DNA from 4 places in the Lactiplantibacillus koreensis genome. Region 2 is predicted to be linked to each of the others. Evidence: predicted binding sites of a transcription regulator. Region 2 holds the regulator's gene; each other region holds the start of a gene.

Region 1 (5,265 bases), 260 kb from region 2:
CAATTGAGCCAAGCTTTAGGTAATGTGGATTATGCGATGAATTCACCGTTGGGAACATTGGATCAACGGACGACCTTAAGTAATTTATTAGGGGTGCGCTATCTGTTTGTTCGCGAAGATCAGTTGAAAGGGCAAGCCCTACCGGCTGGTTATCGGGTCGTTAAGACGGCTAAAGGCTTGCCTAAAATTTACGCCGATCAATTTGTATATGGGTTGAGTAATCATACGGGCACGGTGCTGTTAGCATCTAAAAGCGCGTTACCGCTGGTGTATACGCAGACGCAACAATTGACAACGACGGCTTTTGATCGCTTATCAGCGGTTGACCGAGAACAAGCGCTACTACAAGGCGCCTTAACGACGACACCAGCGAAGGGTGTCACGACAGTCCGACCACGGTCTCGAAGTCAAGCAGTGGCTTATACGGCCCAAACCGATGATACGACGACGTTAGATTCGACGGATAAAGTAATCATTTATCGCAATCAACATGCAACTGGTAGTTCGAATAATATTTTATCGAAGTTGCCAGCGACGACCATCATGTTAACGCCGGAACAACGTCAAAGCTTGGCTCCGGCAACTGGGATGACCATGCCAACCAAAAAAGTATTGGCCTTAGTAGCGGCTAATCAAAAAATAGTTACTCAAAACCAAGCGGCCAATCAAAACGGTTTGACTGCGTTAACCAGTGATGTTCAAGGTCATGCTTTACCGGTCAAATTAACGATTAAGCAGCCGAAAAAATATCGGCATACGGAACTTTATTTGGTCTTAAAAGGCATCACTTATCAACGGTCCTCGATTCAACATGCTATGACGGTTAGTCAGCAGACTAGTACGCTAATGGCCCGCCCCAATACTAAAATTGATCAAATCAATCGGTTGCGGGATGGCTTAAAAGGCAATTTAAGTGCCAGTGGTTATACGTTGACGGCGCAAACGACGGATAATCTTGCTAGCTTTAGTCAATTAGGGACGACCAACATGTCTGATTATGAGCCCCGGAAATCAGCAGTCATCAATTTGGGGTACAGCACTCATGCGCGCAAAGTCATTACCTTAAACTTTACGCAGGTCCAAGGCTTAAAGTTCAAGCAGGCTGAATTAGTCGCCGTGCCGTTCGGTAAAAGTTATACTCGGCAAACGCAAAAATTACAACGCCAAGGGTTAGCGCACTTAAAGGTTAGCGCTAATCAGGTGACCGGGACCACCACGACGACTAAGCCCACCGTGTTAACGACGAGTATCCCATATTCAACCGGATGGCAGTTACAAGTAGATGGTCACACGACCGCCACTCAAGTAGTCAATAAAGCCTTTGTTGGGGCCAACTTAGCGGCTGGCAAACACGTCATTAAATTGACTTATCGGACGCCAGGGTTAAGGCTGGGACTGTGGTTAAGTGTCCTTAGTGGGGTAATTAGTGTCGGGCTAGTGGGGTGGCTTAGCTGGCATTGGTGGTGCAAAAAAGACCGACGCTAGGTGCCATCGGTCTTGTCAGTTAAACTTTGAGTAGATTAATGAAATGGTCTGGAATGGTGACGGGCGTCTTGAATTTGGCCCATTCTTGGTCGGTAACTAGCATGACTAACGGTGTGCTGGTGGTGGTTAACCAAGTCTGCCGAGGTTCAACGGGGGCCATAGCTGTCGTAATGTCGGCATTGACGTCGGCATCGGTAATCTGCCAGAGCCGGTGGGTGATACCCGCCGCATCGGTTAGTTCAAAGGCTTTAGGAAAATGACCGACCCAATCATCAATTAACATTTCAATGACGGGTTGTTGCGGATAGAGCACGGTATTTATCGGTCCCGGAACCATGGTGGTGACGGTGACATCATCCGGCCATTGGGCGATGAGACGCCATTGATGAATGCCATTTTGAGTCAGTTCGTACCAATAATAACTGGCACCTGTTTGGATGTGTTCATCGGCGGCTGTCCAGGGTGTGGTGCTATTTTTTAATTTTGTTAAGCCAGTCGCACTGGGTAAGACGGCGGTAAAAGGATTTAATTGCATAGAAAATAACCTCCTGAGGTCCTGAGCATAGCATGTTTTGACGCGATTCGGCAAGTCTAGTCAGACAGATTTTGACTAATTTGCATTTGAAAGACTAGCGGTATTAAGCGACCACGTAATTGTGGTACAATTTAGCAAGCAAACATACGTTTTATTTTAAAGGAGCTTAACAACCGTGTATGAATATTTTTTCGGCCAAATTACCGATGTGACCCCCAGCTTTGTCGTGATTGAAGTGGCGGGCATCGGGTATAAAGTGTTGACGGCCAATCCGTATCGTTATCAAGTCGCATCTGAACCCGTTAAGATGTACATCCATCAGGCAGTCAGCGAGAGCGCCATGTCGTTGTTCGGATTTTATGATGCCGACGAAAAGGCGTTATTTGAAAAGCTTTTGGGGGTTTCTGGCATTGGGCCGAAGTCAGCATTGGCGATTTTAGCGAACAATGATCATTCGGGGTTGATTCAAGCCATCAATCAGGAAAATGCGACTTATTTGACGAGTTTTCCCGGGGTCGGTAAGAAGACAGCCCAACAGATTGTTCTAGATTTAAAAGGAAAGTTAAACGACTTGAACGTCGATGTTACTGGACAGACTGAGCTGGATGTTGCGACAACAGCGGATGCAGGTGCACTAGCAGATGCGTTAGCCGCCTTAACTGCCTTGGGTTATTCACAGCGTGAGGTCAAAAAGATTACCAAGGCTTTAGAAGACTTTAGCCAAACTGAAACTGTGGATACCAACGACTTATTGAGTGAAGGATTACGGTTATTGACGAAGTAGGAGGGATTGAATGGACGACGACAACTTATTATCGGGGGACAAAACGGATGCCACCGAAGCTTCTTTAGAAAAGTCGCTGCGTCCGCAACGGTTAGCCCAATACATTGGTCAAGATCGGGTTAAACATGAACTTAGTGTGTATATTGAAGCGGCCCAAAAACGAGAAGAATCGTTAGATCACGTCTTATTATATGGGCCACCTGGTCTAGGTAAGACGACCTTAGCAATGGTCATTGCTAACGAAATGGCGGTTAATATCCGGACAACCAGTGGCCCGGCGATTGAAAAACCCGGCGATTTAGTGGCTTTGTTAAATGAACTCGAACCTGGTGATATTTTATTCATTGACGAAATCCATCGGTTGCCTAAGATTGTGGAAGAAATGCTCTATTCAGCAATGGAAGACTTCTATGTTGATATTGTCGTTGGTCAAGGCCCGACGGCACATCCCGTGCATTTCCCGTTGCCACCATTTACGTTAATCGGGGCGACAACGCGAGCTGGCATGTTGTCAGCGCCACTGCGCGATCGGTTTGGAATTGTTGAGCATATGGCTTATTATGCGGTCAGTGACTTAGAAGACATCGTCAAACGGACGGCAGCTATTTTTCAAACGAGTATCAAGCCTTCTGGTGCGCATGAGATTGCGCGGCGATCACGGGGCACGCCTCGGATTGCGAACCGGTTATTCAAGCGGATTCGTGATTTTGCGGAAGTCGCTGATCAAACGGCGATTGATGATGTGATTGTCGGCCAATCGCTCACCTATCTGCGGGTCGATGAAGCCGGCTTAGATGAAACGGATAACAAATTATTGCGTACCATGTTAGAATATTACGATGGTGGTCCAGTCGGCTTAGCGACATTAGCGGCCAATATTGGTGAAGAAACGGATACAATTGCAGAAGTGGTAGAGCCTTATTTACTCCAAATTGGGTTCTTAAAGCGGACGCAACGTGGCCGAGTCGTCACCATCAAAGGGTACCAACATTTAGGGTTCCCATTCCCCGAAACTAAATAAAAAGATAAGAGGTCCCAGTGATGAGCTTAACACTTGAAGATTTTGATTATGAGTTACCACATGAATTGATTGCCCAAACGCCCATCAAACAACGCGATACGTCGCGGTTGCTTGATTTGAATCGCCAAACGGGTGTCATGCAAGATAAACATTTTTATGACATTATCGATGACTTAAATCCCGGCGATGCCGTGGTTATGAACAACTCGCGGGTCATGCCTGCACGGTTGTACGGCGTTAAGCCCGAAACTGGGGGTCATGCGGAGGTCTTGTTATTACACAATACTGAAGGTGACGAATGGGAAACCTTAATGAAACCCGCTAAGCGGGCCCATGTTGGTACGGTGATTTCTTTTGGTGATGGTCAATTAACGGCGACCGTGACAGCTGAAAAAGAAGATGGCATTCGTTTGATTGAATTTCATTACGATGGCATCTTTATGGAAATCCTGGAAGCTTTAGGTGAAGCGCCATTACCACCATATATCAAAGAAAAATTAGACGATCCAGATCGTTATCAGACTGTCTATGCCAAGGAAAATGGGTCAGCAGCAGCACCAACCGCAGGCTTACATTGGACGAAAGAACTCTTACAAAAGGTGCAAGATAAAGGGATTAAGTTAGTTTATTTAACCTTGCATGTTGGTCTAGGCACGTTCCGCCCGGTTGAAGAAGATAAAATCGAAGATCACAAAATGCACAGTGAATTCTATCAACTAGATGCCGCTTCTGCTAAGACGTTAAACGATGTCCGAAAAAATGGTGGTCGGATTATTGCAACCGGGACGACGTCGATTCGAACGCTTGAAACGATTGGGACGAAATTTCATGGTGAGATTAAGGCTGATTCTGGTTGGACTGATATTTTCATCAAGCCTGGTTATGAGTGGCAAGTGGTCGATGCGTTTATTACGAACTTCCATTTACCAAAGTCAACCCTAGTGATGCTAGTCGCAGCTTTCACGGGACGGGACATGATTTTAAACGCGTATCAACACGCCATTGATGAAAAGTATCGTTTCTTTAGTTTTGGCGATGCCATGTTTATTCATTAAAAAAGCGTATTTTGCAGCAAAGTCAGCGTCTGGGGCAACTCTCAGACGCTTTCGTGACTTAATGGTTTGACGCAACAATTAACGGAGGAATTATATGGAACCGGCAATTAAATACCGATTAATTAAAACAGAAAAACATACGGGTGCCCGTTTGGGCGAAATCATCACGCCACATGGCACGTTCCCAACCCCAATGTTTATGCCCGTGGGGACGTTAGCGAGTGTGAAATCACTCGCGCCTGAAGAATTAGATGCGATGGGTGCGGGGATTATTCTATCGAATACGTACCATCTCTGGTTACGACCTGGTGAACAGATCGTTAAAGAAGCGGGTGGCTTACATCAATTCATGAATTGGAAAAAGGGAATTTTAACGGATTCCGGT
Region 2 (5,265 bases):
CATCAGCGCGTAATGGGACCGTCGTCATCCAAATAGCCTACTTTCAAAAAAATATCAGTGTCAGCATACCATAATTTGCTTGCAGAAATTAAGATTATTGGTCATACTATGACCAATAACCAATCGAAAGGAAGTTTGCGATGTTTTATTCATTTATGCGGGGACTGGTACGGGGGTTAGTTGCCATCATTAATGGCAATACCCACTACCAAGGTCGCGAAAACTTACCGCAAGGTGCCTATATTCTAGTTGGGCCCCACCGCTCATGGTTTGACCCGTTGTTATATGCACTAGCGGGTAGCCCCATGCAATTTAGCTTCATGGCTAAAGAAGAACTTTTTAAAAATCCGATTTTACGCACAATTTTAACTAAGGCCAATGCGTTTCCTGTCAATCGCCAACATCCAGGACCATCAGCGATTAAAACCCCGGTCAAATTTCTACGTAGTGGTCAACTATCGTTAATCATGTTTCCTTCTGGGACTCGGCATTCTCAGGAACTCAAAGGTGGCGCAACCGTCATTGCTAAAATGGCTGGTGTCCCCCTCATTCCCACGGTCTATCAAGGACCATTAACTTTCGGACGTTTGTTTAGTCGGCGTCGCATCACGGTCCGCTTTGGCAAGCCCATCTATGTTGATCGTAAGTTAAAGCTTGATGAAGCTGGTCAGAAGCAAATCGAAACTCAAATGCTTACCGCTTTTGATGACCTCGATAAAAAAATTAATCCAAATTTTCATTACATCGATCCAGCCGAAAAAAAACACGCCAACTAAGGCGTGTTTTTTATTAGCACTTATTTGCTGTCATTTTTAGCCGAAGCCTTCATTGAGTTAAGCATTTGATGCAATTTCTTTTCGGATGGGCGTTGACCCATTTGCATCATCATGCTGCGCAACATTTCTTCACTAATTGGTGGATTTTGTTTTAAGTAGTTTTGCATGTAGTGCCGCGCACCAAAGAAACCACCAGTAATCCCAACTAAAACACCAACAAGCACGATTAAGATCCAAATACCAGTAGACACAGTCATTCCCCTCCTTTATTACCGTATTCATTAAACTAGTCTACACAAATTACTTATAAAAGAAAAGGAAAATTTGTCAATTGACAAATCTTCCTTGAAGCGCTTAATCGTCGCGTAAGCCCCGATCACGTTGAACCTGGCGAACCTTTTCAGGAGTCACTTCTTGACCATCTTTATCATAAACTTGTAACATTTCAACTTGTTGCCGGAATCCGGCCCGAAATTCTTTTAAATATTTTTCACGTAATTCTTGGCGTTCAGCCGCTTCCAGCTCAGTTAACCCTTCTGCCTTGGCTTTGTGTGCCAATTCATTAATCCGGGCAAGTAGCTCTTTTGAAATCAATCCACTCACTCCTTTCAAAAGCAAGAATAGAATACACGATTTTTGACCTTAAATCAATTCTCAGGGTTTGTCAACCGAACATTTGTTTGAAAGCCACTAAAAGCTATGCTACAATTGACATAATAACTATGAAAATAAAAAATGAGGTGCCAAGATGAGTAAAACATCAGAAAGCAAACAAATGGCCGTTCTACGTTTTATTTATGAACGCGTCAATGAAAAAGGTTATCCGCCAACTGTCCGCGAAATTGGCGAAGCCGTGTCACTATCTTCAACATCAACGGTCCATGGTCACATTTCTCGGTTGGAGAAAAAAGGGTTAATTGAAAAAGATCCCACAAAGCCACGTGCCATTGAAGTAACCGCAGCTGGTTTTGAAGCTTTAGGGGTCGAAACCACCCCCCATCAAATTCCAATGCTTGGCACAGTGGCCGCTGGACAACCAATCTTGGCGGTTCAGGAAGCGACTGACTATTTCCCAATTCCAAAAGATTTGGAAACTTTCGGTGGCGATTTATTCATGCTCACCATTCGTGGTGAAAGTATGATTAACATCGGCATCTTAAACGGTGACCAAGTCATCGTGCGCCGGCAAACAGCCGCCGACAATGGAGACATTATCATTGCAATGACCGACGAAAATGAAGCTACTTGCAAACGATTCTTTAAAGAAGCTGATCATTATCGGCTACAACCAGAAAATGATGCGATGGCACCAATTATTTTAACCAACGTTGCTGTCTTGGGTAAAGTAGTTGGATTATATCGCGACATGCTCTATCAATAAGCTTTTATCGACCGGTGACGTTGGTTGCCGGTCTTTTATTTGGGTAAATATTTACTGCCTTCACGTATCACTAGTGGTGATAATGCGTGTGCCGCAATAAATTGCGTCACCCAAGCCGGATTGGTTTTGCTATAATCTCGCAATGCCCAACCAATCGCTTTTTGAATAAAAAATTCATCATCAGTTCGATTAGTTAGAATCGCCGTCGTCAAATAGGCCTGATCGGTCATTTGACGGCGTCCCAATTGTAGGATAATACCTACCCGCCGAAGCCAAAAATCTGATGCTTGTATATATGCTGGCCCCAATTCTGGCAATGCCTGCTGTTGCTCAATGTAAGTCGCCAACAACTTACGCCAGCTATCAACGCTATCCCACCAGGCATTGTGTGTCACCTGTTGCCTACACCACTCATACTGACTTGGTGTTAAGCGACGTACATTTGCTAAAGCCAAATCAATCGCAACATAGTGATACTCTCGAAAAGGTTGCTCATAATAAAATACTAGCCAATCCTGTAGCTCAGTTGATGTCAATGTTTGACTAGCTTTAAGATATGGCTGCGTTAATTGCCGTCGTTCACTCGCTCGCACACCTAAAAATTTGAATTGATGTCGCATATAGCCCGCCATCGCTGCTTGATTCGCCGGTTGAACCGGTAAAAATAAATCTGGCATGCTGTTTCCCCCTCAAGTTGCTTACTAACTTATTTAATATTAATGCTGATTTTTTTCTCAGCTGATCTAATCTTAATGGGTTGAACGCTGGTTGAATGGTATAATGGTTACACTAATTTTATACAGGGAGTTGTTGACATGTTATTTCTAGCCATTATTGGCTTGCTAGTTTTCACAATGGCCATCTTTTCAATCTTTGCCGCTCGTCAAACTGGCGGTGGTTGGAAAACCTTTGCAATCATCGCCGTAATTAGTGCTCTCACAATTGGTTATGCTGTTTATAAGCTACCATTTTGGTCCCACAATCAAGCTACCGCCGCCCAATCAAATTCGTCAGCTAGTCAGAGCTCAGCAAAACTCAGTTCGTCACATGCCGTTTTTAATGAAGACACCACTAAAAAAGCGGCGGCTACGATTAAACTGAAAGAAAACAACATTCTCAAACAATTAAAATCAAATTATCATACGATTGGTACTGTCACTTTAGACCGAACAACAAAAACCTTTACCGTCAACCCAACAAATAAAGACTACGTTCAATCATTAAAAACAATTCAAAAATATCCGGATAAAAACCAAAAAGCTCGGACAACGATTACGACAAATTTTCAAACACTCTCGAGTTCAATTCAAAAAAACTTAGCAGCAGGTTATACTATTCGTCTCATGCAACCAGAACAACCTGATAATACCCTATTGAGTGTTAAAGACGGCAAAATCATTATTAATCAATTACAAAAATAAGTAAAAACATCATTGTAGCCAGTTATTGCTAACTACAATGATGTTTTTTTAAACCCGTTGATCACGATATTGTCGTTGCTCTTGTTTCTGACCGGTTAAGACAAAGCGATGTGGATCAGTTGCATAATCGATAGTCTGATCCGCAGCTTGCCATTGTAATTGATGTGTAAACAGGTCCTCATATGTCGCAACAGCCACCCGTTGCCGCCGAGCCAATCGTTGGGGCAATCCTAAATCTAAACCATGTTGGTAATTGGCCTGCAACCGACCAGTATAGAATTCACCTTCAGCACCTGAACCATAGCTAAAGAGCCCAATTAAGTCATCAGCTTGCAAATTGGCATCTGATACTAACAAAGACAATAGACTTAAATATAGGGACCCGGTATACAGGTTACCCACTTGTCGATTTAAAGCTCGAGCAGCCTCAAAATGGGTTAATAAGGCGGCTTGTTGTGTTGCATCCGCCAAAGGCAGCACTGACCGTAACGCCTTGATACCCATTTTTGTATATGGCAAATGAAATGTTAATGCCTTAAAATCAGCCAAAGTTCGTTGCTGTTCTGTTAAATGAGTTTTAAAGACATCTTGAAAGTAATCAATGTAAATATTTGATGAATATTTACCATCAACTAACGCCTCGGTATGATACAACGGCCGCCAAAAGTCCATGACATCTTGGCTCAAGGCAACCGCGTCATCATTTAAAGCCAACACTTGCGGATTGGCACTAATCAACATCGCAACTGCCCCGCCACCTTGCGTCGGCTCGCCAGCTGTATGTAAGCCATAACGGGCCACATCCGTGCCGATTACTAGTACTTTCTTATCTGGATGCACCTGCACATGATCTCGTGCAAACTGAACACCAGCAGTGGCGGCATAACACGCTTCTTTTAATTCAATCGTGCGTACCCGTCTTTTAAGCCCTAACAACTGTGCCACATAGATTGCTGCCGCCTTAGAATTATCTACTCCCGATTCAGTCGCAACAATTAGTAAATCAATCGCATCAATGTCAGCCGCTGTCAACATCGGATACGCCGCGTTAGCTGCCAAGGTAACCGCATCCTGACTTGGGGGATAACCGCCATTTTGGCCTGCCCAATCCCAATCAAATATTTATCAGGAGCTTCATTACGAGCGGCCGCTAATTCGGCCATATCTACATACAAGTGTGACGTTGCGAAATGCAACTTATCAATTCCAATTTCCATGTTATACCTCCATTTTGTTAGTTACAATCTTTAGGGATTGATTACTTATCCAAGTCGTTTGAAATCTGGATTGCTACCGTTTTTGTAACACGCAAACGCTTGGGTTGATTCGTGGTGAAATATTACTAAAATTGCTGACGTAGCCCAAGTTGAAGCTACCCCAAAAACGGTATCATCAAAATCGCGGTTATCATTGGGATATCGATAATAGCCTTGCTCCTCATCCTAAATTGTGCCGTTTAGGTAACTGATAACGAGTCCCTAGCGGCGTATGCTGTAAGTTAATCGTGACTAATTCAACAAAATCCATACGCTCACTTACCCATGCTTTCATTTTACTCGAAAACAGGTTGATTTGAAATGACTGGAACATAAAAAAAGACACCCCAGTAAACTGGGATGTCTTCTTGGAGAAGCTGAACCATCAGCTTCTGAATTAAAACGAGATACGTGACTACCTCTTCATTAGA
Region 3 (5,265 bases), 1.1 Mb from region 2:
AGTTCAAATGATTTTTGATCAATCACAATGGCGACCGGTAACTGCTCAATCGCCGCCACTACTGGTCCCGTATCAGTAGCTGCTTGGTAATTCCCAGACCCACCTAGTAAACGCTGCGACGTCGCTGCTAAAGTATCTAACACCAGCGATGATTTACCAGCACCTGCCACCCCTGTTACCACTGTAATCTGGTGTTTAGGCACCCGAACATTAATATGTTGTAAATTAGTCGTACTGGCATCATGAATTAAAATATCTGTTGCTAGCATCATGTTCCCCCTCTTCCATGCCATCACACAGTAAAAGTGCCCCACAAACTTGTGAGGCACTTAAAAACACTGTTTTAAGTTTAACACATCTTACTGCGGCATGGGCGCCCGATGCGTCAACCGTGCGACATCGCGGACAATCATTAATTCTTCATTCGTCGGCACAACCATCACGGTAACTGGCGCACCAGCCTGACTGATAACTTGCTCCTTACCATGGATTTGATTCTTTTCTTCATCCACCGTAATCCCAAAGTAACCCAGTTGTTTCAAGATACGTGACCGCATCGCAAACGAATTTTCACCAACACCAGCCGTAAAGACTAACGCATCAATGCCATTCATTTCAGCGATATAACTCCCCACGTATTTAACAACACGGTTGGCAAAAATTTCCAAGGCGAGTTCGGAACGTGGCCGGTCATGTTTAGTTTCATCTAAGTCTCGCATATCTGGTGATAAGCCAGAAATCCCTAGTAGACCGGATTTATTATTCAAAATATCAATAAAGTCCTGCACGTCCGTAATGCCTAAATGACGCATTAAGTAAGGGATCAACGATGCGTCAATATCACCAGAACGGGTACTCATGGTTATTCCTGCCAATGGGGTAAAGCCCATCGACGTATCAACCGCCTTACCATGATCGAAGGCCGTAATCGAAGCACCAGAACCTAAATGCAACGTGATTAGCTTCAAGTCAGCTAACGGCTTGTCTAAAAGTTCCGCCGTGCGATGGGCGACGTAGCGATGACTCGTTCCGTGGGCGCCATATTTACGCGCACCAAATTTTTGATAATAGTCATAAGGAATACTATAGAGATAATTTACTGCCGGCATCGTCGCATATAGTGAGGTGTCAAAGACCGCCACTTGGACCGTCTTTGGCAATAATTGCTGAAAAACTTCAATATAATAAGCTTGCGTTGGATTGTGTAACGGCGCATATTCGGATAATGCCTTAATTTGTTTTAACGTCGTTGGGGTAATAATTACTGAATCTTTGAATTCTTCCCCACCGGCGACGATTCGATGACCGACCCCAGTAATTTCACTCAAATGTGCTAGAATGCCGTCACTCTTTAACCGCGTCAAAACCATGGCGGCGGCTTCATGAACATCAATCTTGGGTTTCGTCTCTGAATACTTCACCCCGTCCGCCTTTTTAATCTCAAAAACTGAATTAGGTAAGCCTAACCGGTCCACCATTCCAGAAGCGATGACCGTTTCAGCTGGTAAATTAAACAACTTCCATTTCAAAGTCGAACTACCAGCATTAATTGCTAATACTTTTGCCATTATGCGATTTCCTCCATCCATCATCAAGTGTGCATACTGTTAGTGTAACCAATTATGGATACGCTTTCAATAGCACGTTGAAAATGGCACCATTTTGTTCACCTACTGACGCATATTATTTTTGCCCCCGCAACGGCTACGGTATAATAGCCTTAACGAAAGCGAGGGGATTGAGATGGCAAAGCAACCTTTTCATTGGAGCATCAGTAACTTATTCGCAACCGTCTTATTAGTCGTGGGCGCTGGCTTATTAGTCATCGCCCTCCTGACCCAGTTCGGTACCCGCCTAAGTGTTGAAGCCACTGTAACAGCCGCAATCTTATTCTTAGCAGGGCTCATCTTCTTTAAGCCCACACCTTTCTGGCTGTTAATAAGCACGATTAGCTTGATTAGCTTATGTACCGGCTATGCCGCTTACTTCAGCACACCTTACACTTGGCTAGGTGCCATCATTGCCACCGTTGTCATGGCTGGCATTGTGAGTTACGGCTTCAACCTTGGTCAAGTCATGAAACGGCGGCGAAGTCGTTGGTATCAATAAGAGTATGCCTTAAAATTAGTCAGACCTTTGTCGCTAGATGAAGGTCTGTTTGTGGTGGCGATAATCTTTCATGTATTTTTTAAAGGCTCGACTACTATTTTGATAGCCGAAACGTGCTTCAAAAGGCAACTACCTGGGCTTAGCTACGCCAGACCTCCGATGCCTAGGGCGCATCAGAGGAACTTTGACTATTTTGATAGACGAAACGTGCTTCAAAAGGCAACTACCTGGGCTTAGCTACGCCAGACCTCCGATGCCTAGGGCGCATCAGAGGTCTGGCGTAGCTATGCTCGGTGGCTGACCACCTTTTGGCGCACTCTTGCCGAAAGCGAACGTCTGTTTTATAATTAAAGCCAATCAAAATCAGAAAGGCGTTGCGTATGGCGACTAAAATTGGGATTCGTCAACTCGTTGAGTTCGTCCTGCGTAAAGGCGACTTGAACGAAATTAAAAATAGTCAAAACACCGCCCTCGCTGGTGCAAAGATTCATCGGCAACTGCAAAGTAGTCGATCGGTGGATTATCAAAGCGAGGTTTATCTTAAAAAAACTGTGACAATGGCGGGCACCGACTACTTAATTTCAGGTCGCGCCGATGGCATTCAGACCACGGATGCTGGTACTCTAATTGAAGAAATCAAAACTTCCGATCAAGCCTACGACGACTTAACTGATAACACTCGGGATTTATATTGGGGCCAAGTTCAAGTTTATGGCTACCTCTTCTTACAAGACCATCCAGCAATCGACCAGGTCACATTACAACTCACTTACTTTCAAGTTATTAATGAAAAAATCACTAAAACTCAACGTATCTTGACCCGCGCTGAACTGGCGACCTTCTTTAAAACGTTGATTACTGAATACAACTATTGGCTAACCTTGCGGGCTGATTTACGCGACCAGCGCAATGCTTCAATCAAGTCACTGCCCTTTCCATTTCCTGCCTATCGGACGGGTCAACGGGAATTAGCTGTCGCTGTTTACAAAGCCATTCGCTTACAAAAGCGCCTTTTCGTCGAGGCACCCACGGGAACCGGTAAAACTATTTCTACCCTATTTCCAGCAATTAAGGCTTTAGGTGAAGATACCATCGAACGCTTATTTTATCTAACAGCCAAGCAAAGCACGCGCCACGTCGCTGAAGATGCAGTGACTTTAATGAGCCACGATGGGTTAACCTTAAAAAGCATCACCTTAACGGCTAAAGATCAGATTCAGTTTCCAGAAGAACGCGACGTGCCACCAGAAGAGAATCCCTTCATGCTGGGCTACTACGATCGACTAAAGCCGGCCTTAAAGGATTTATTAACGCACGAAGATCAATTGACTCGTCCCGTTATTGAAACTTATGCCAGGAAACACACGTTGGACCCGTTTGAATTTTCACTGGACGCGGCCCTATTTTGTGATGTCATTATTTGTGACTACAACTATCTATTCGATCCCTTAGTTTATTTACAACGCTTCTTCAGTGAGTCCGATGAAAACACCTTTTTCTTAGTCGACGAAGTCCATAATCTAGTTAGTCGCGCCCGTGATATGTATTCAGCGACCATCAGTGACCAACCCATCGCGGCTTTATTAAAGTTAGCCTTACCGGACAAATCCCAAGCTAGCGACGACTTACAACAGGCATTAAAAAAAGTGCAACGGTCCTTTACTCGCCTCAACAAAGTGCTCTTAGCTGATGACGTCACCTCACAAATTGCGATAGAACCACCTGAAAAATTATTAAAGACGTTGCGCACTTTCAATGAATTCGTCAGTGATTGGCTTCAACAGCAATCACCATCCGAGCTCTTAAATGCCGTTCGTGATTATTTTTTTGCAAGTCTCACTTTTGTTAAAATCGGCGATTTATACGATGGTAGTTATCAGACACGGCTTGTCCGTGACGGGCATCATATCACGGTTAAGGAACTTTGCCTCGATCCGAGTGATTTTTTAGACCAATCGCTAAGCCTAGGTGCTGGTGCCGTCTTATTTTCAGCGACTTTATCACCTATGACCTACTATCAAGACGTGTTGGGCGGGCAAGCTAACAGCCTCGCCTATCAATTACCTTCACCATTTCCGCCTAAACATCAAGCAATTCTGGTCACACAGTACGTCCAAACCACTTACCATGAACGTGCGCATAGCGAGGCCGCCATTATCGCAAGTCTGCATGCCTTAGTGACCGCTAAAACAGGCAACTATCTGATTTTCTTCCCATCATATGGTTATCTCAGTCAGCTGAAAGCCGCTTTTGAATTAGCTTACCCGGACATCCAAACGACCGCCCAAACGACGGGCATGGACGCGACCGCTCGGACCACTTTTTTAGCCCAATTTAAAGCCGAAGCGACTGAAACGTTAGTTGGCTTTTGCGTTTTGGGTGGCATCTTCTCTGAAGGCATTGACTTACGCGGTGACCGCTTAATTGGGGTCGCTATCGTTAGTGTCGGCCTGCCCGGACTAAGTGCCGAAACGAATCTGATTCGCGACTACTATGACCATAACAACGGTAACGGCTTTGCCTACGCTTATCAGCTACCCGGCATGAATAATGTGTTGCAAGCAGCGGGACGACTGATTCGCAGTAGCCATGATACCGGCATTATTTTGTTACTGGATCAACGCTTTGCCAGCCGGCGCTATACTGAGCTATTTCCACCGCACTGGCAATATTTCCAACGGATCCAATCTGTCCCACAACTCACCGCCACGATTGCTAATTTTTGGCAAACCACTCAGGGAGACCACACACATGAAAACTAAATTAACCCGTCAATTAGAAAGCACCCTTTACCATTACTGCCTCGACCAAGGGGCCTACGTGGTTGAAGAAGTTTCAATGCCAGCTGATCAGGGCATTGTCGACACCTTGAGCTATCAACAACTGGCCGATGGGCAGGTTGAATGGCGCTGTTACGAACTAAAAGTGACCAAAGCTGATTTTCATTCCAAAGCCAAATTATCCTTTATTGGTAACTATAATTATTTCGTGCTGCCCAAAAAGCTTTACGATGAAGTTGCCGCCGAAATTCCGGCGCATATTGGGGTCCTCATTTATCGGGCCTTTGACCAACGCGCCTTGGACTTAGCGCCCGCACCGCTAACAACCCCGGGCTTTTTAACCATTGCTAAAAAGGCCCAGCATCAACCATTACAA
Region 4 (5,265 bases), 250 kb from region 2:
TCCAGCCATCCCATTACGACCGGTCCGGCCAACCCGATGAATAAAGAATTCTAAATCAGTTGGAATATCATCATTAATGACATGTGAGACCCCTTGAATATCAATCCCACGTGCGGCTAAATCAGTCGCCACGACGAATTGATACTTCAGATTTTGCACGTCACGCATCACCCGCTTACGTTCACGAGGCTTTACATCACCGTGAATCATCGCTACCGTTAATCCTTGCTGCTTCAAGTAACGAGTAATTTCTTGAACTCGTTCCTTCGTATTAGCAAAGACCAAGACAAGGTAAGGTTCACCAATTGTCAATAATCGATAAATAATACTATTCTTGTCATGACTCTTCGTTGAAATCAGCCAATTATCAATGGTTGGACTAATGACGGATTCAACTGGAATTGCCTCCATAACGGGGTTATTCATATATTTCTTCAAGAATGGCGTTAACTTTTGTGGCATCGTTGCCGAAAAGACTAACATTTGCAAATCTGCTGGCATCCGCCCGGCAATTTGGTCGACCACATTTAAGAAGCCTAAATCAAGTGTCATATCAGCTTCATCCACGACAAGTTGACTTGCGGTATGCACATTCAAAGCTTGTGACCGCATCAAATCTAAAATCCGACCCGGTGTTCCAATAATTAATTGCGGTTGGTGCCGATTTAATTTATTAATTTGTTCCTGCTTATCCGTCCCACCGACGTACAACCCAATGTGAATCGCCTTTGGGCTATGTTGGACTAGCTGCTTTGCGGCAGCTTGAATCTGGTAAGCCAGTTCACGACTAGGCGTTGTAATCACGGCTTGGACCCGGCGTTCTTCAGGATCAATACGATTGAGCATTGGTAATAAGAACGTGTGGGTTTTCCCACTCCCGGTAGCTGATTGACCGATAACACTCCGCCCCGCTGCAATCACGGGAATCAATTTTTCTTGAACTTTAGTTGGGTTAACAAAATTAATTTCTTGTAACGCCTGCATTAAAAACGGCTGCAGGTTAAACGCTTTGAAACTTGCGGTCATAGTTAAACCTCTTTCTCATATTGACGAGCAACTTGGTCGAGTTCACGCACAACTTGCTCAATTTCTTGTTGATCTTGCGCTTTAGCACCACTCGCCATTGGATGACCACCACCACCATGATTTTTAGCCAATTCATTGATAGCGGGGCCTTTGGACCGTAATCTGATTCGGAAGTCGCCTTCCTTTTGTTGTAAGAAGATGGCCCAAGTTTTAACCGTATCAATCCGACCGGGTAAGGGCACAACGCCTGCAGTACTAGCATCACCAATGTCAAAAGACGCCATAATATCATTCGTTAAAATCACATAAGCCGCACCAGAATCCAGTTGCGTCAAATGTTCATAAACATACGCTGACAACCGGGCCACTGGTAACGTGATGGTATCTTCAATTCGATTAACCGCAGTTGCGTCTGCGCCGGCTTCCATTAAAGCCGCCGCAGCCCGCATCGTGCTAGGCTTCGTCGCTGAATATAGAAAGCGACCGGTATCGCCAACAATCCCCGCATACAGTAGCCGGGCGGCATTCGCCGTTAAGGTTAATTCTGCCTGACAAGCAGCGTAGAATTCATAGACCAATTCACTAGTACTAGAAGCATCGACATCGACCCATTGGGGGTCACCAAAAGCATCGTCATTAGGATGATGGTCAATCTTAACTAACGTTTGACCGTTATTGTAAAACTCCCCATCAATCCGGGGTTGATTAGCCGTATCTAAAACTAAGACTAAGGCCCCTTCATAGTCGGCTTCGGTGATGTCATCCATCTGGCCGAGCCAATCGAAACCATGGTACTGTTTACCAGGAGTTAACACTCGTTTGGTTGGAAAACTGGTCTTAATAATATCAGCCAATCCCAATTGGCTCCCGATAGCATCGGGATCAGGGCGTTGATGGCGTTGAATAATAATGGTTTTTGCTTGTTTAATTAAATTAAAAATTTCTGTTTGGACGGTCATAATGATCCTTCCTATTCCAATATTTACTGGTGGCTCAAATTCGTGTCACAGTACTTTAGTATACCGAACAATTGCCCTCACGCCAAATTAATTAATTATCACCTGGATATAATGGTAACGTTAAGTTTTCAAATGCAAGGGGCGCTAGCCCAGTTAACGTAATCCCTAATAGTCGAATCCCGGTATCAAAGTGCTCATCAACAACGGTATCAAAGATTTCTTCCGCATATTGATCAAAGACTTCAGCATCATTGGGTAAGAACTCAGTGAACGTCTGCCGCTTCGTAATCGTTACAAAATCCCCATAACGTAATTTCAGGACTAAAGTTTTTCCATGTCGTTGGTGTGATTGCATCGTCGCCGTCACTAACTTAGCCAGCTGTTTTAAATGGGCGCGGACTTCCGTTTGGGTCTGCAAGAACGGTCCAAAAGTCCGTTCCTTACCAATTGATTTGCGTTCACGTTGATATTCCACTGGCCGATCATCGCTCCCGCGTACCCGGCGATACAAAATATAACCGAGCTTACCAAAATGTTGAATTAAATCCATTTCAGTTCGAGCCGCTAAATCCTGTCCCGTCCGAATCCCTAAATCATGCATCTTTGGCACCGTCTTTTTACCGACACCCCGGAATTTTTCAATCGGCTCCCGTAACAGAAAAGCCGTTGCATCGTTAGGTAACACAATGGTTACCCCGGCCGGCTTGCGATAATCCGAGGCCAACTTAGCGATGAATTTATTGTAGGAAATTCCCGTTGAACAAGTTAAATGCGTTTTCTGCCAAATCTCGCGTTGTAGCTGATGAGCCAATTGAACCGCACTATGGATACCAGGCTTATTAATGGTCACGTCCAAGTACGCTTCATCAAAAGCAATTGGTTCAACCATATCCGTATATTCATGAAAGATTTCATGAATTTGGGCCGACACCTCGCGATACAACGGAAAATTAGGTGTCTTAAACACAGCTTTGGAACAAAGTTCTAAGGCTTTTTGGGCAGGCATGGCCGAATGAATGCCATACTGACGTGCCACATAATTAGCGGTAGTCACCACACCACGACCACCTGTCTGACGGGGATCATGTGCGATAACCAGTGGCTGTGTACGGTAAGCCGGCTGCTCACGTTCTTCAATTGACGCATAAAAAGCATCCATATCAACATGAATAATTTTACGACTAGTATCAATATTTATAGGTGCTGCAACAATTGCTGTGGCCATCTGATCCCCTCCTAATCACTTCATTATACACAAACGTGTGTTCTGAACGCAATCAGGAAACCCTTAGTAATGAAAAGAGCCCGAGATTTAAAATCCCAAGCTCCTAACACAATTGATCTTAAAATCAATGCCGTTTCAAGAAATAATAAGCTAACCCACTAATAACTGCCAAAATGCCAACTACGGCTGCTGTAATAACTGCACCATGCGTTGTAATTGCGCTCGTCTTAGTCGCTGACTTAGTCTTAGTTTGAGCAATTGCAGCCGCCTTGGTCTTAGGTGCAGTAGTTGACTTGGCTCGAGCCACTGTCCCGGCTGACTTCGTCGTTTTTGCCTTAGTTGCCTTAGCCTTGGTTGTTTCAACCGCTTTGGTAGCCTGTGCTTGTGCCGTTGCTAAGGTCACTTGTGGCGTTTTAGTTGCCATTGTCGGCGTAGCGACCACTACTGGTGCCTGCGATTTTTCGGTAGTAATTGCCGTTGATGTGGCAGTATCCCTAGCCACCGTTGTGACTGGTTTAGTCGCTACTGTCGGCGTCATCTTTGCTTGATACCGAGGCTGACGCGCTTTAGTTGCAATTGCACTAGCAGCTGTCGCACTGGTTGGGTTAGTCACCTGACTAACCGGACTTCCCGCCTGGCTGCCAGTGGTCGGTGCCTGTGAACCAGGTACACTTGGCTGCGGCTTAGCTGACGGCGTTGTGATCACTGGTTTGGTCGGCTTTGAAGCCGCCACGACAGTAATAATCGCCGTACTAGTCTGCGTTTGACCATGACTATCGGTATAGCGATACGTCACTTGATAACGTCCAGGTTGTGTGGTATCCACCGTACCGGTTACGGTCACATCGGCCAACGTAATGGCTTGACCATTGGCATCGACCCCACCGTTAAAGTTTATCGCCTTATCCCATGACGTATTGACGACTACCGTACTGTTATTAACAGTAAAAGTCCGTGCCGGCGCCAACACTGTGACATAAGTCGCTTGCGTAATCACATTGCCTTGGCGATCGATATACGTGTAGGTCACCTTTGTCGTTCCTGGTTGACGCGTATTAATTTGCTTATCCACCGTGACAGCCGTAAAACTTAGTGCTTGCCCAGTAATCGTTGTCCCGGCAAAATTAGTTTGTGGCGACCAACTAGCCCCATTTTCAACGGTCACGGTCGCCGGCACAGTGATGCTAGCTTTAGAAGCCACGACCGTCACCGTCGCAGTTTCAGTCTGCGTCTGCTGATGACTATCCGTATAGGTATAGGTCACTTGATAAGTGCCGGGTTGATTCGTTTTAACTTGATCCGCACCAGTTACAGTCAAATCCGCCAACGTAATGGCTTGACCATTGGCATCTAACCCTGCCGTGGCAAAGTTAGCCGCTGGTAACCAGGTTGTCTTAGGGCCAGCGATGAGTGTCTGGTTCTTCACAGTAAAGCCTTTAGCTGGCGCTAACACCGTCACAATTGTCGTCGCCGCTTGCACGTTACCTTGGCTATCGGTGTAATGATAAGTCACCTTATAAGTGCCAGCTTGCGTGGTTTTAACCGGATTATCAACCGAAACTGCTGAATAGTTCAACGCCTTGCCGGTCACATCTGTCCCAACAAAGTTAGTGGCTGGTGACCATGTCGAGCCGTTCTCAACCGTGGCCGTCGTTGGCACCGTGATACTGGCTTTAGAAGCCACAACTGTAATGGTCGCAGTTGCAACCCGCTTTTGCTGATGACTGTCCACATACACATAACTAATTTGATAAGTACCGGCTTTAAGCGGATTCACTTGACCTTGAACCGTGACATCCGCAAACGTAATTGGCGTGCCATTTGCATCTAAGCCCGCACTAACAAAATTATCCGTCGCCGACCAAGTCGTCTTAGGTCCCGCAATTAAGGTGCTATCTTTGACGGTAACGCCTTGCGCTGGAGCTAAGACCGTCACTTTAGTCGTGCCAATCTTAACGTTGCCTTGACTGTCGGTATACGAATAAGTCACCGTATACGTCCCAGCTTGTGTGGCTTTAACTGGATTATCGACAGTCACTGCCGAGTAGGCTAACG

The links. Region 2 encodes LexA, which represses DNA repair genes until DNA is damaged. Its sites were predicted from a motif close to CNAACANNTGTTNG; they were not measured.
Region 1: the regulator LexA is predicted to act here: its motif matches at 2,160-2,173, upstream of ruvA (Holliday junction branch migration protein RuvA).
Region 3: the regulator LexA is predicted to act here: its motif matches at 2,439-2,452, upstream of C5Z25_RS08045 (ATP-dependent DNA helicase).
Region 4: the regulator LexA is predicted to act here: its motif matches at 3,241-3,254, upstream of dinB (DNA polymerase IV).

The regions. Positions count from the first base shown of each region.
Region 1 covers NZ_CP027190.1:553,185-558,449, reverse strand. The annotation lists gene C5Z25_RS02845 (YfhO family protein) at 1-1,485, shown strand, start outside; gene C5Z25_RS02840 (hypothetical protein) at 1,505-2,020, opposite strand; gene ruvA (Holliday junction branch migration protein RuvA) at 2,196-2,804, shown strand; gene ruvB (Holliday junction branch migration DNA helicase RuvB) at 2,815-3,825, shown strand; gene queA (tRNA preQ1(34) S-adenosylmethionine ribosyltransferase-isomerase QueA) at 3,846-4,880, shown strand; gene tgt (tRNA guanosine(34) transglycosylase Tgt) at 4,975-5,265, shown strand, end outside.
Region 2 covers NZ_CP027190.1:295,794-301,058, forward strand. The annotation lists gene C5Z25_RS01405 (tRNA1(Val) (adenine(37)-N6)-methyltransferase) at 1-28, opposite strand, end outside; gene C5Z25_RS01410 (lysophospholipid acyltransferase family protein) at 141-776, shown strand; gene C5Z25_RS01415 (YneF family protein) at 797-1,033, opposite strand; gene C5Z25_RS01420 (DUF896 domain-containing protein) at 1,131-1,370, opposite strand; gene lexA (transcriptional repressor LexA) at 1,525-2,157, shown strand; gene C5Z25_RS01430 (DNA alkylation repair protein) at 2,193-2,834, opposite strand; gene C5Z25_RS01435 (hypothetical protein) at 2,973-3,578, shown strand; partial or broken gene C5Z25_RS01440 (hydroxymethylglutaryl-CoA synthase) at 3,627-4,795, opposite strand.
Region 3 covers NZ_CP027190.1:1,676,753-1,682,017, reverse strand. The annotation lists gene C5Z25_RS08060 (ATP-binding cassette domain-containing protein) at 1-272, opposite strand, end outside; gene C5Z25_RS08055 (acetate/propionate family kinase) at 360-1,568, opposite strand; gene C5Z25_RS08050 (hypothetical protein) at 1,744-2,109, shown strand; gene C5Z25_RS08045 (ATP-dependent DNA helicase) at 2,490-4,871, shown strand; gene C5Z25_RS08040 (hypothetical protein) at 4,861-5,265, shown strand, end outside.
Region 4 covers NZ_CP027190.1:542,270-547,534, forward strand. The annotation lists gene C5Z25_RS02795 (DEAD/DEAH box helicase) at 1-1,026, opposite strand, end outside; gene C5Z25_RS02800 (DHH family phosphoesterase) at 1,029-1,985, opposite strand; gene dinB (DNA polymerase IV) at 2,077-3,210, opposite strand; gene C5Z25_RS02810 (immunoglobulin-like domain-containing protein) at 3,335-5,265, opposite strand, start outside.